DNA from 2 places in the Bacillus sp. S10(2024) genome. Region 1 is predicted to be linked to the other one. Evidence: a T-box and tRNA genes for the amino acid it is inferred to sense, from the RefSeq annotation. Region 1 holds a T-box; the other holds one or more tRNA genes.
What was found. The T-box of region 1 lies ahead of thrS (threonine--tRNA ligase). A T-box ahead of a tRNA ligase gene usually reads a tRNA of that ligase, here a tRNA-Thr.
Positions count from the first base shown of each region.

Region 1 (7,204 bases):
ATTGAAAATAGTAAAAAACCATCTGATTCTCATTATTTGGTTGTTGATTCTGGGCAACCTTTAGATTGTTATATAAATGATGTGATAATATATATTAATAGTTAAACCCTGATTATTCACCAACCAACACAAAATCTCACTGAAAAGATGAAAAAAAAATCCGTTTCTGTTAAAGTTATTGCGACCAAACATCAACCAACAGAAAGGATTCTTATGGATTCTCATTTTAACTTAATAAATGAAAAAAGTAATCAAAACCGTCTTATGATATAAATTTAATAATCAACTAACAAAGTTCCTCATTTCTTTCTTCATTGGTTTCTGCATTGGCAAACATAGTTTTTCTAATGTTGAATGTTATGAGGGCGAGTATAGAAATAATAATAAGATTAGTAAGTTTACTAAAGAAATCATTATTTAATAATTTGGGGAAATTTCCTATGGAGATGACACAGATTGTTGTATATACTAAAAATGTTCCAATCCAAGATATAATGTAATTAAAAAATGCAGCTAGTCTAGGAAAGTTAATAACTAGATAATTTAAAGCAATATAATATAGGACGCAAGAAACAATAAAAAATATAGTATCCCAAAAATAAACGGCGTTCCCACTTGCTATTTTTATCGATATAATTTCATGTAAAGAATAGGCAGTGAATCCTCCTAAAAATAAAAAATCGATTAAAACAGCTACAGTTTTACTAACCATTTTAGAAATCTTATAAAAGATAAATAATAGAAATAAAAACATAGGTAATACTAGAATCATTATTTTTCACCTCGGATTATTTGGATAAAATTTCATAAAGTAATTATAACAAATATAGAAACATTTACCATTAATAATGTAATATTTTTCTATATTTTTTAACTCATAATAGATATTTCTTTTTGATGCTGAATCTGTTTACTCAAAAGCCTCTAGTTAATCTGTATGTAATGACTGGATAAAGTGGAACAAGGATAAAATCCCCCGTCTGTCGTATATAGATGTAAACGACAAAATGGAGGTATTTTTTCTATGGGTAAGAAGAAAAAATATTATCCAGAATCCGTAAAGAGACAAGTAATTGAATTGAAGGTGGAGGGAAAGTTAACCAATCGTAAAATTATGGAGAAGTTTGGTATTCGTGATGTATCGCAAATTAAAACATGGATGAAATGGTTTCGAAATGAGGAAGAACATCGATTCGCACAACCAATCGGCAAACATTATAGTTATTGGAAAGATCCTGCAGACTTAACGGAAATAGAAGAATTAAAATGTACAAATGCTTATCTTGAGATGAAAGTAGAATTATTAAAAAGTATCAGGAAATCGAAAGGAGATGGTCCCAGAAGTCATCATTACGCTCATAGAAGAAATGAAAGATCGGTATTCCATTGGCCTCATCTGTGAATGCATGGGTATCTCCCGTGCTACGTATTATCGTTGGAAGAGAAAGTCATGGGGCTTGTCTCCTCTAGAAAAGCAAATTAAAGAGCTTTGTACAACTTGCAAATTTTGAATTGGACATCGCACTGTCACGGGGTTGCTACGAACAAAATTAGCAATACACGTTAACCGAAAGGCCGTACAAAGAATTATGCAAAAATATAACCTTTAGTGTAGAGTAAAGCCAAAACGGAAAGTGAAGATATTAGGAGAAAGTCGGAAGAATTCTATATCCAAAAAGGGTACGACTTACAAATTCTATTGTACTAGAAAAAATAAATGATTCCATGCATTATTATAATTACATACGACCGTTTAAAAAATTAAACTACCTGTCCCCGATTGAGTATCGGGAACAGGTAGCATAGATGTTTTATTTCTGTCTCATATTGGTGGTCCAGCTCAATATCTCTTGAACTTCTTGCGGTTTCTTTTGTGTTATAAGTTTCTATTCTGAATTTCCTGCTGAATATTTGCAAAGAATTCGTCAAATCGTACAGCTTTAGATTGTTTTTCTCCATATTTTCGTATGTTTACTTCGTTACGCTCGGCTTCTTGATCACCAACGACAAGGACATATGGAACTTTTTGAACTTGCGCTTCTCGCATTTTATAACCGAGTTTTTCATTGCGAAGATCAAGTTCTACTCGTACACCAGCATCTTTTAACTTTTCTTCTATTTCTTTTGCGTATTGTTCATGTACTTCGGCAGATACAGGAATGATTTTTGCTTGTACGGGAGCTAACCATGTTGGGAATGCTCCGGCAAAATGTTCAATTAAGATGCCAAAGAATCGATCTATTGAACCGAATACAGCACGGTGAATGACAACAGGACGTTGCTTTTCATTTTTTTCATTAATATAGCTTAAGTTAAATTTCTCCGGCATTTGGAAATCGAGCTGTACAGTTGCACATTGATGGCTTCTATTTAAAGCATCTTTAATGTGAAAGTCAATCTTTGGACCGTAAAACGCTCCGTCACCTTCATTGATTTTATAGCGGAAATTGAGCTCTTCTAGTACATTTTGCAGGGCGCCTTCCGCCTTGTTCCATAACTCGTCATCTCCCATTGAATTTTCTGGTCTTGTAGAGAGCTCAACTTCATATTCAAAACCAAATGTACGATATACATAATCGATTAAATCAATGACTCCTTTTATTTCATCTTCAATTTGTTCAGGTGTTACAAAGATATGGGCATCATCTTGACAGAATGTACGAACTCTAAGAAGTCCATTAAGAGCGCCGCTAAATTCATGACGATGGACTTGCCCAAATTCAGCCATTCGAACTGGTAAATCACGATAAGAGTGCAGCTTATTTCTAAACATTAACATGTGACCAGGGCAGTTCATTGGTTTTAAAGCAAATTTTCCATGATCAACTTCTGTGAAATACATATTCTCTTTATAATGGTCCCAATGACCGGAGTTTTCCCATAGTTTTTGATTCATCATTAAAGGAGTACGAACTTCTTGATAATTACGCTTTTGCTGAATCCCTCGTAAAAAAGCTTCCATTTCGTTTCGGATAATTTGTCCTTTTGGTAAATAAAATGGCATTCCTGGCGCTTCTTCAGAGAACATAAATAATTCTAATTCATTGCCTAATTTACGATGATTGCGTTTTGCGGCTTCTTCTAAAAAGATTACATACTCATCTAGTTCCTTTTTAGAAGGGAAGGCAACCCCATATATTCTTTGAAGGACTTGGTTATTACTGTCACCGCGCCAATATGCTCCTGAAACATTTGTTAATTTAAAAGCTTTCATAAAACCAGTAGATGGTAAATGTGGTCCGCGGCATAAGTCTAAAAATTCACCTTGTTTGTAAAGAGTTATGTTTTGATCAGCAGGGATATCTTGTAATAGCTCTAATTTTAAATGGTCACCGAGCTCTTCAAATATTTGTTTTGCTTCATCTCGGCTTACTTCGATTCGTTGAATTTCTAAATTTTCATCAATAATGTTTTGCATCTCTTGTTCAATTTGAACTAATTCTTCAACTGCAATACTATTTGGAAGATCCATATCATAGTAAAACCCATTTTCAATAACAGGACCAACGCCTAAGTTGATGTGACCGTGTATTCTTTTAACGGCTTGTGCTAATATGTGGGCTGCTGTATGACGTAGCACATCTAAACCTTCTTTTGATTCTAAAGTTAGAATCTCAATTTTTGCATCTTCCTGTATGCCTCTACGTAAATCAAATAGTTGCTGATTCACTTTTCCGGCAATAGCTTTCTTTTTTAACCCAGGACTAATTGATTCTGCAATTGCCTCTAATGTAGTTCCTTTTATATACTCCTGTTCACGACCATTTGGAAAACGAATTTGAATCATTTTGTTACTCATCATTATCACTCCATTTTATAATATAAAAAAACGCACTCATCCCTAAAATAGGGACGAGTGCGTTAATACCCGTGGTTCCACCCAGATTCCCATCACACTAAACAAGTGTCGATGGCTCCATGCGCTGTAACGTAGCGTCTACGGTATTGGATACTATGTTTCCCCAATACAGCTCCAAGGTGGTAAGTATATTCTTCTGCGTTTAGGAAGATCTCAGCAATTCTTCCTTCTCTGTAAAACCGTAAGAATACCTCATGTCCTTTTCATAGCTAATTGTTATATGGAATTGAGAAAAATAAAAAACGCACTCATCCCTAAAACAGGGACGAGTGCGTTAATACCCGTGGTTCCACCCAGATTCCCATCGTACTAAAAAAAGTGTCGATGGCTCCGTGCGCTGTAACGTAGCGTCTACGGTATTGGATACTATGTTTCCCCAATACAGCTCCAAGGTGGTAAGTATATTCTCCTGCGTTTAGGAAGATCTCAGCAATTCTTCCTTCTCTGTAAAACCGTATAGAATATCTCGTGTCCTTTTCGTTGCTTTTTTATAGCATTAGTATGTTGATTCATAATATACAATATTTAAATAATTTTTGCAAATATTTTTTGGGATGAATTGTATTTTTTATAATTTAATATATGTAAAAAGAAAACTTATTTTACAAAAAGTCTCAAAAAATAAACGGTAAATATGTGAATTCTGATATACTACAAATAAATATCAGAAAAAACAGAAAATATTAAGAAGGAGGATGAGAAGAGTATGTCAATTTTAGAAAGAATTCGAGAAAATGTCTCGCAAGTCATTGTAGGAAAAGAAGAGGTAATTGATTTAGCAATGATTGCATTGGTAGCAAACGGACATATTTTATTAGAAGATGTTCCAGGAACAGGGAAGACATCATTAGCGAAAAGTCTTGCGAAAAGTATAGATGGAAAATTTCAGCGTGTACAATTTACATCAGATACATTGCCGGGGGATGTAGTTGGTTTAGAGTATTTTGACATGAAAGAATCTGATTTTAAAACGAGGATGGGGCCGATTTTTGCTAATATCGTGCTAGTCGATGAAATTAATCGTGCCGTTCCGCGTACTCAGTCCGCTTTATTAGAAGTGATGGAGGAGCGTACGGTTACGATTGCCGGGGAAACGCATGTGTTGCCGCAGCCGTTTATTGTACTTGCTACGCAAAATCCATTAGAGTCTGCTGGTACATTTCCGCTTCCGGATGCGCAGTTAGATCGTTTTTTATTAACGATCAGACAAGGGTATCCAAGTCGAATGCATGAAAAGGAGATGTTACGTCGTTTCCGCAAACAAGATCCGATGCGCGATTTACAAAGTGTGGTGTCTCTTACGGATATTCTATCTTTGCAAGAACAAGCAAAGCAGGTTGAAATTCATGAAGAAGTAGAAGATTACTTATTGGATATTGTGGAGAAGACACGTCAGCATGAACTTGTTGAAATTGGGGTGAGTCCACGGGGTTCATTGGCTTTCATGAAAGCAGCACAAGCCCGGGCGTTATTAAAGGGAAGAGAATTTTGTACACCGGATGATTTTTATACGCTAGCAGAGCCTGTTTGTGCTCACCGATTAACTCTTAGCATTGAAGGGGATATGAAAACAACGAAAGCACATGTAATGAAAGAGATTTTGGAGCATGTGGCTGTCCCAGTGGAGAATGTATGAAAGAGAAATTAACAATTAAACATCCGTTTGTGGAAACGTATGTTGCATGGAGTATCGCTTTTATTACTATACTTATGTGGCTATTTATACAAAATTTCTTTCTGTTTGTACTTGCTTTTTTTTATTTGCTTATGGTTAGTTTTGCTCATTGGTATGTACGGAAAGCTTCACAAATATATTGTGAAATATCACAACAACACGAACGTCTTTTTATTGCTGAGAACGGGCATTGCCGTGTACGTATTGTAAATCCAACAAAACTGCCGATTTTTGAAGTTTCTTTTCGCTTTCGCTCGGATGAACAGATGAAATGGGGATGGTCAGAAGGTGAATTAGAGCAATCAGTTCATTCGTATCGTATTCCTTTGCAACTGAAAAAGCAGGAAACGTTAGACATATATTTACATGTATCAGCGCAGCAAAGAGGACTACATAGCTGGCAAGAAGCGGAAATCATTTTGTCTGATCCATTTCATCTTATTACAATTCACATCCCAATAAGGAAACAACATATGCCGTGCTTTCGTATATATCCTCGCATTGCCAAAATAAATATTCCGGAAACAAACAGCTGGAAACACGGATTTCGAACTGCAGCTGTTTCGCCTCTTTATGATGAAACGAAGATTATTGGCGTAAAGGCATATGAACAGGAATCATTTCGTGCTATCCATTGGGGAGCAACTGCAAAAACAGGTGTATTAAGTGCAAAAAAATATGAATATACGCAAGGTGATCGGTATGCGGTCTATTTAAATGTATTAGGTTCAACGGGTTATACACTGCGTACTGATATAGAGTATTTAATCGAAGTGACAGCGGGTATTTGCCGGGAACTAATAGCACAAGATTGTTCATTTGAACTATGGGTGAATAGTATGTGCGAAAACGGAATTGTCCATATAACGTCTGGTAAATACCGAAAACAATTGCACAAAACATTACAATTATTGTCTTCTTTAACAGATCGAGATGTTCCGTTATCTTCGACTTATTTCTATCAAACCGGTTTCCGCCAGCAAGAAGCTGGAGCTATTCCGATTATTATTGGGAATCCACCTGAAAAACATGGGGGATGGTTGCAAGTGGTGAAATAAAGTAGCGGGGATAATTAGTGGTTATTATTGCAATTGATCTGGGAGGCCATACGAGTATGATATATAAACGAAAGCGTTTCATGTTTCAGATGCTTTTAGTTAGTATTTGTTTATTACTTGCTATGTCTATATCAAGCGGTGCGCTTTATACGCAAAAAATATTAAAAGAATTGTTGAAACAAGAGCGATCACCTATTACGGATGGGTGGGTTCCCGCTAAAACATCTAAGAGCAAAGAAGCGGTGCCTCCTTGGGAGAAGGCAAAACGGACAAAAACAAAATCGGATGTCAAAAAAGGTGAAGGGGAGCCGATGGAACAAGAGGATAGCGAAGTAGAAAAAAGAGTCACAGCGCCCCATGTTGATAGTAAACCCTTTCCTGGCCAGCAATTGTTTATCATGATTTCAGTTATCACAATCATACTAGTTTTAATTGTATTATATCGTTTGAAGAGAAAGAGAGGGAAAAGTGAAGAAGAAATTCTTAAAATGAGCAGTGAACAGAAAGGTGAGGAGACTACTATTCAGCAAGTTTTCGCTTCTTTACCAGACAATAAAATTAGAGCCGCTGTTGCACAGTGGGAGCGAGCGTTACCCCAACATGAACAACGTC
Region 1 is NZ_JBFLUR010000002.1:959,292-966,495, forward strand. It holds gene AB1280_RS04955 (AAA family ATPase) at 1-105, shown strand, start outside; gene AB1280_RS04960 (hypothetical protein) at 287-772, opposite strand; gene AB1280_RS04965 (transposase) at 1,025-1,402, shown strand; gene AB1280_RS04970 (hypothetical protein) at 1,368-1,511, shown strand; gene AB1280_RS04975 (IS3 family transposase) at 1,512-1,610, shown strand; gene AB1280_RS04980 (IS3 family transposase) at 1,714-1,806, shown strand; gene thrS (threonine--tRNA ligase) at 1,877-3,799, opposite strand; T-box leader at 3,846-4,075, opposite strand; T-box leader at 4,118-4,349, opposite strand; gene AB1280_RS04990 (AAA family ATPase) at 4,566-5,495, shown strand; gene AB1280_RS04995 (DUF58 domain-containing protein) at 5,492-6,592, shown strand; gene AB1280_RS05000 (hypothetical protein) at 6,649-7,204, shown strand, end outside.

Region 2 (7,204 bases), 2.0 Mb from region 1:
GTATCAGTGGTAGGGGAGCGTTCTAAGTGCTGTGAAGTCAGATCGTAAGGACTGGTGGAGCGCTTAGAAGTGAGAATGCCGGTATGAGTAGCGAAAGACGGGTGAGAATCCCGTCCACCGAATGCCTAAGGTTTCCTGAGGAAGGCTCGTCCGCTCAGGGTTAGTCAGGACCTAAGCCGAGGCCGACAGGCGTAGGCGATGGACAACAGGTTGATATTCCTGTACCACCTCTTTATCGTTTGAGCAATGGAGGGACGCAGAAGGATAGAAGAAGCGTGCGATTGGTTGTGCACGTCCAAGCAGTTAGGCTGGTAAGTAGGCAAATCCGCTTACCGTGAAGGCTGAGCTGTGATGGGGAAGCTCCTTATGGAGCGAAGTCTTTGATTCCCCGCTGCCAAGAAAAGCTTCTAGCGAGATAAAAGGTGCCTGTACCGCAAACCGACACAGGTAGGCGAGGAGAGAATCCTAAGGTGTGCGAGAGAACTCTGGTTAAGGAACTCGGCAAAATGACCCCGTAACTTCGGGAGAAGGGGTGCTTTCTTAACGGAAAGCCGCAGTGAATAGGCCCAAGCGACTGTTTAGCAAAAACACAGGTCTCTGCGAAGCCGTAAGGCGAAGTATAGGGGCTGACACCTGCCCGGTGCTGGAAGGTTAAGGAGAGGGGTTAGCGCAAGCGAAGCTCTGAACTGAAGCCCCAGTAAACGGCGGCCGTAACTATAACGGTCCTAAGGTAGCGAAATTCCTTGTCGGGTAAGTTCCGACCCGCACGAAAGGTGTAACGATTTGGGCACTGTCTCAACCAGAGACTCGGTGAAATTATAGTACCTGTGAAGATGCAGGTTACCCGCGACAGGACGGAAAGACCCCGTGGAGCTTTACTGTAGCCTGATATTGAATTTTGGTACAGCTTGTACAGGATAGGCGGGAGCCTTTGAAGCCGGAGCGCTAGCTTCGGTGGAGGCGCTGGTGGGATACCGCCCTGGCTGTATTGAAATTCTAACCTACGGGTCTTATCGACCCGGGAGACAGTGTCAGGTGGGCAGTTTGACTGGGGCGGTCGCCTCCTAAAAAGTAACGGAGGCGCCCAAAGGTTCCCTCAGAATGGTTGGAAATCATTCGTAGAGTGCAAAGGCATAAGGGAGCTTGACTGCGAGACCTACAAGTCGAGCAGGGACGAAAGTCGGGCTTAGTGATCCGGTGGTTCCGCATGGAAGGGCCATCGCTCAACGGATAAAAGCTACCCCGGGGATAACAGGCTTATCTCCCCCAAGAGTCCACATCGACGGGGAGGTTTGGCACCTCGATGTCGGCTCATCGCATCCTGGGGCTGTAGTCGGTCCCAAGGGTTGGGCTGTTCGCCCATTAAAGCGGTACGCGAGCTGGGTTCAGAACGTCGTGAGACAGTTCGGTCCCTATCCGTCGTGGGCGTAGGAAATTTGAGAGGAGCTGTCCTTAGTACGAGAGGACCGGGATGGACGCACCGCTGGTGTACCAGTTGTTCTGCCAAGGGCATAGCTGGGTAGCTATGTGCGGAAGGGATAAGTGCTGAAAGCATCTAAGCATGAAGCCCCCCTCAAGATGAGATTTCCCATAGCGTTAAGCTAGTAAGATCCCTGAAAGATGATCAGGTTGATAGGTTCGAGGTGGAAGCGTGGTGACACGTGGAGCTGACGAATACTAATAGATCGAGGGCTTAACCATATAATATGAAGCAAATGTTATCTAGTTTTGAAGGAATATACCTTCATAAGTCTGGTAATGATGGCAGAGAGGTCACACCCGTTCCCATACCGAACACGGAAGTTAAGCTCTCTAGCGCCGATGGTAGTTGGGACTTTGTCCCTGTGAGAGTAGGACGTTGCCAGGCTTGTATTATTCCGCAGTAGCTCAGTGGTAGAGCTATCGGCTGTTAACCGATCGGTCGTAGGTTCGAGTCCTACCTGCGGAGCCAATTGGAGAGCTGTCCGAGATGGCCGAAGGAGCACGATTGGAAATCGTGTATACGTCACAAGCGTATCAAGGGTTCGAATCCCTTGCTCTCCGCCATAAAAACTTTGGCCCGTTGGTCAAGTGGTTAAGACACCGCCCTTTCACGGCGGTAACACGGGTTCGAATCCCGTACGGGTCACCACTTTGGAGGATTAGCTCAGCTGGGAGAGCACCTGCCTTACAAGCAGGGGGTCGGCGGTTCGATCCCGTCATCCTCCACCATTTAAAACAATGAATAGTATCATCGCGGGGTGGAGCAGTCTGGTAGCTCGTCGGGCTCATAACCCGAAGGTCGCAGGTTCAAATCCTGTCCCCGCAACCAATGGTCCCGTGGTGTAGTGGTTAACATGCCTGCCTGTCACGCAGGAGATCGCCGGTTCGACCCCGGTCGGGACCGCCATTTATATTAAGGCTCGGTAGCTCAGTCGGTAGAGCAGAGGACTGAAAATCCTCGTGTCGGCGGTTCGATTCCGTCCCGAGCCACCATTTTTCAAATAAATACGCCGGCTTAGCTCAATTGGTAGAGCAACTGACTTGTAATCAGTAGGTTGGGGGTTCAAGTCCTCTAGCCGGCACCATGTAAGTTTCGGAGGGGTAGCGAAGTGGCTAAACGCGGCGGACTGTAAATCCGCTCCTTCGGGTTCGGCAGTTCGAATCTGCCCCCCTCCACCATTTACATTTTATATAGGGGCATAGTTTAACGGTAGAACAGAGGTCTCCAAAACCTCCGGCGTGGGTTCGATTCCTACTGCCCCTGCCAAAACAGCATGGCGGCTGTGGCGAAGTGGTTAACGCATCGGATTGTGGCTCCGACACTCGTGGGTTCGATTCCCATCAGTCGCCCCATTTTTAAATATCACTTTACAAAATAAGTGGATTATGATAATATATTAAATGTCCTGATTGGATATTTTAAGTAATAAAATAACAAATACATCATATAATGTATTAATTATTCGGTGGGCTATAGCCAAGCGGTAAGGCAACGGACTTTGACTCCGTCATGCGCTGGTTCGAATCCAGCTAGCCCAGCCATTTTTGCGGAAGTAGTTCAGTGGTAGAATACAACCTTGCCAAGGTTGGGGTCGCGGGTTCGAATCCCGTCTTCCGCTCCAAATTTAATATGGCGGCATAGCCAAGTGGTAAGGCAGAGGTCTGCAAAACCTTTACCACCGGTTCAAATCCGGTTGCCGCCTCCATATTATGCCGATGTGGCGGAATTGGCAGACGCGCACGACTCAAAATCGTGTTCCTTCTGGAGTGTCGGTTCGACCCCGACCATCGGTACTGTTTAGACGAGTGAATCGTCTTTTTTATTTGTCTTTTTATTATCAATTAAACGTTAATATACAGTAATATCAAGCGTTCCTACTTTGTGGGGACGCTTTTTTATGTATTCTTCTTTGGAAATTATCATCTAATATGTTACATATTACGCGTTCATGTGATTCTACCTAATCGTATGAACTAAGTCTTATTCGTTGAAAGGGGAAAGACGTAGCGATGTTTTAGACGACGGAGAATTAGCTATCGTGCGTCGGGAAACTGAAACATTTAGAAATGTTTAATGACGCAGTGAACCTTTTTCTTAAAGATGTGATAGACGTAATCTGGATCCTACACAATGCGATACTATTGTAAAGAACTCACAATTAGTGTAAACAAAAAAGCCATACCGGCTAGTATGGCTTTCTTTCTAATTATTAAATTGTTATGCTTGTTGAAGTGGTGGTCGGCCGTGGTCGTAAACAGGAGCAGGTGTGTCGCCTTTATTAGCATATTGAACGTAACCATTATCAGGTTTTGATATGAAATGGTCTGCGTGGGTAGCTTGCTGTGTTTCAAAAGAATTATTTAAACCAAAAGAAAGAACTCCAACAACAGATAAACCAACAGTAATAGCACCTAATTTTTTCATTATTTTAACGCTCCTTTACTTAATAGTTTGTGCTTAGCTTCGTAACATGTATTAAAATAATCGCTAACTTTTTCATGATTATTCAACTTACGAAACTCAACAGCTAACAACTCCCCATATTCCTCAACATAGTCCCATAATCCTTGTTTCTCAAAATAACAAATACCTTTTTTTACCGCTTCCTCTACTAAATTAATTGAAAGTCCCTCATTTAATGCTTTCAAAATGTTGAAATGATAGATATATTCTTCGTTTCCTGTTTCAGAACAGATTTTTAAACCTCTTTCAATTAATTCTTGTGCAATATTTGTTTCACCTAGTTTATAATGTTCCCTAGCTTGTAGAAAATTGGCTTTGAAATGATTAGGAATTTTCCCTGTTACTTCAGATAAATGACGAATAGCTAAAGTAGATAAATTTTGAGTAGCATATAATAAACCTAAATTATGCCTAACTACTAAAATTAATTTTTCTTCATTATGTTTCTGTAAAATATCGATTGCACGATTTAAATGTTCTTCAGCTTGCTCAAACTGTTTTAAAAATATACATGCAGTTCCTAAAGTATTTTCGCATGAGGCGATTTTAATTTCATATCCAGCATGTTTCGAAAATGCCTCTTTAGCTTTGTTTGTATATTGAATGGACGCTAACATCTTAGAAGTATGATGATTAAATACAGCGAACTTTTGATTAAATTCAGCTTTTTCTAATTCATCAGTGATATGTTGTAACAATGTTTCAGCTTTTTCATAATGGTCCCTTGCTTCATTATTATTCCCAAATATAAGGGCATGCTCAGCTTTGAAAAAATGGTAATAGTAAGATGTAATCTCATTTGTTGGCTTGCTCAAAGACTCAATTTTATTAAAGCTATCTTTTGTGATGCTCAATCTATCGGTCAAAAGTTTATATCTAAAATCAAGTAATGAATGATAAAATAATAGATTTTCATCCTCTGTTATATTAGCAATCTTCTCGTCAATTTCTTGTTTCAGGTTAGTTGCTTTTAAAACTTGTTGTTGCAACATAGCTTGATACCAGTCATTAAGTAATTTTGTAATTAGTTCATTCCCCTTAGTTTGAACGTTCATGAAATCCCCCTCTTTTAGAATATTCTTACAAATAATAATAACAATAATAGAATTTAATAGAAATAAGTTTTGCATATTTCTCAAAAAATATCTGACAATTTAAACCTTCAATGCAATAGCAAACGACAATTGTATTATAAGAAGAATTTATTTTTTGTATCTAGTAGGTTGAAAGGCTTGCATAACACCAACAATTCATGTAATATCTGAAAGGCTAGAATAGGCAGCGAAAACGATAACGATAACTTACCTAATATGAATGTAAAAAATGATCATAAATAACCTATCAAGTGTTTTCTACTGTAGTAGAAGATGCTTTTTTCTTTTCGGGTCTTTAAATTACAAATTTGTAAGGTAGTTGTAAGAGAAATGAATTGGATATTTTTTAAAATACAGGTATTCTTGAATTAAGAGCAATGAATGCTGAAAGAAATGGGGTGTCTGTTGTGAAGGAACGAACAGCATATCGCACTTTGCATCATAATATTTCTTTAACTCCGATAGCAAAGTTTATTTATAAAGCCCTTATATTATTATTATTGCTAAGTGGTATACTTTTGTTTGTTGGAAATAAAATGATTGAAAGCAAGGATATTAGTAAGTTGACAGTACCTGCTTATTTGGAGTTACCAGAACAACTAGGGAATGCATTTATCGCAACTGAAGATAAGAGGTTCTATCATCATAATGGATTAGATTATATTGCAATTGTTAGAGCTACAGTAGAAAATGTAAAGGCTGGTGGTGTTGTACAAGGTGGCAGTACAATTACTCAGCAGCTTGCAAAAAATGTTTTTTTAACAAGTGAACGAACGTTTTCCCGTAAATGGAATGAAGTTTTCTATGCTAAAAAAATCGAACGAACATTTACGAAAAATGAGATTTTAAAACTTTACTTAAGCAATATTTATTATGGAGAGGGTGCATGGGGAATTGAGAAAGCTGCGAAACTTTATTTTGATAAGCAGGTTAATCAATTAACATTAAGTGAAAGTGCTATGCTAGCGGCCGTTGTGAAAGCACCAGCTTATTATTCTCCTATACAAAATTATGATAAGGCTGTAGAAAGACGTAATATTGTTTTAAAGCTCATGGAGCGAGAAGGATATATTACTCATGCCGAATATGTACAAGCTAGAAGTGAAAAGCTTGTTATTCGTCATGACATTCCTAATAATCAACCAGTAGAGCGTGAGAAAGCTGTGAGTTAAGAGTGAGTTCGAAAAGAACTTACTCTTTTTTTGCGTGAATGAAGGAAAGAAAAGTGAGACACAATATTGTCACATTTGTTTGATTTTGTCTATTTTACGAGCAACTTCAATGGACTGTTTATATGAGAATTGATATCATAAATATTGTATGTATAGTACATACAAAGAATAAACATTAAAGAGGAATGTATATGAAATCAAAAAATATTATGATTCTCGGTGTTATTTTTTCTGTTGCGGTACTTATTGTAATTGGGACGATCGTATATAGCCTTGTGAACGATAAGAAGGAAAAAGGAAAAGATACGTTTTTATATGGCTCGCAGCAATCTTTAGGAGAGGAAGATGCTCCGATTCATATTGTGGAATTTGGAGATTTTAAATGTCCAGCTTGTCGTACATGGGATGTAACTGTATTGCCACGCTTAAAGGAAGAGTATATTAATAAAGGAAAAGTTCAGCTGCATTTTATTAATTTTCCTTTTATCGGGAAAGACTCTGAACTAGGCGCAGCAGCTGGGGAAGCAGTTTTTAAGCAAGATCCAAAAGCTTTTTGGACATTTTATGATGAAATATATCAAAATCAAAAGAGTGAAAAAGAAGAGTGGATTACAGAGGATTTAGTAGTAGATATAGTAAAACAAAAGCTACCTACGATTGATATAGAGAAGTTTAAAAAGGATTTAAAGAGTAAGGAAATAAAAGATAAAGTACAGAAAGACTTTGACCTTGCGAAAAAGTTAAAAGTACAAGGTGCACCATCTATATATGTAAACGGTAATCTTGTTAATCCAGATTATGATAGTGTTAAAGCGGCAATTGATAAAGTTAAGAAAAAGTGATGAGATATTCATCACTTTTTCGACTTTTTTCGATAAAATTATTGCGCCTCCTTATATTACATGCTATAATTTTCAACATAAGTTAACAAATAATTAACATTTTCTTTATATTTGCGGGTGTAGTTTAGTGGTAAAACAAGAGCCTTCCAA
Region 2 is NZ_JBFLUR010000002.1:3,005,225-3,012,428, reverse strand. It holds rRNA gene AB1280_RS15380 (23S ribosomal RNA) at 1-1,701, shown strand, start outside; rRNA gene rrf (5S ribosomal RNA) at 1,752-1,867, shown strand; tRNA gene AB1280_RS15370 (tRNA-Asn) at 1,877-1,951, shown strand; tRNA gene AB1280_RS15365 (tRNA-Ser) at 1,955-2,046, shown strand; tRNA gene AB1280_RS15360 (tRNA-Glu) at 2,057-2,131, shown strand; tRNA gene AB1280_RS15355 (tRNA-Val) at 2,136-2,211, shown strand; tRNA gene AB1280_RS15350 (tRNA-Met) at 2,235-2,311, shown strand; tRNA gene AB1280_RS15345 (tRNA-Asp) at 2,314-2,389, shown strand; tRNA gene AB1280_RS15340 (tRNA-Phe) at 2,400-2,475, shown strand; tRNA gene AB1280_RS15335 (tRNA-Thr) at 2,492-2,567, shown strand; tRNA gene AB1280_RS15330 (tRNA-Tyr) at 2,578-2,661, shown strand; tRNA gene AB1280_RS15325 (tRNA-Trp) at 2,676-2,749, shown strand; tRNA gene AB1280_RS15320 (tRNA-His) at 2,760-2,835, shown strand; tRNA gene AB1280_RS15315 (tRNA-Gln) at 2,950-3,024, shown strand; tRNA gene AB1280_RS15310 (tRNA-Gly) at 3,030-3,104, shown strand; tRNA gene AB1280_RS15305 (tRNA-Cys) at 3,115-3,188, shown strand; tRNA gene AB1280_RS15300 (tRNA-Leu) at 3,195-3,276, shown strand; gene AB1280_RS15295 (Phr family secreted Rap phosphatase inhibitor) at 3,701-3,907, opposite strand; gene AB1280_RS15290 (tetratricopeptide repeat protein) at 3,907-5,001, opposite strand; gene AB1280_RS15285 (transglycosylase domain-containing protein) at 5,418-6,212, shown strand; gene AB1280_RS15280 (DsbA family protein) at 6,404-7,054, shown strand; tRNA gene AB1280_RS15275 (tRNA-Gly) at 7,168-7,204, shown strand, end outside.
Region 2: it encodes a tRNA-Thr, which carries the amino acid that the T-box ahead of thrS (threonine--tRNA ligase) is inferred to sense. The anticodon was not compared.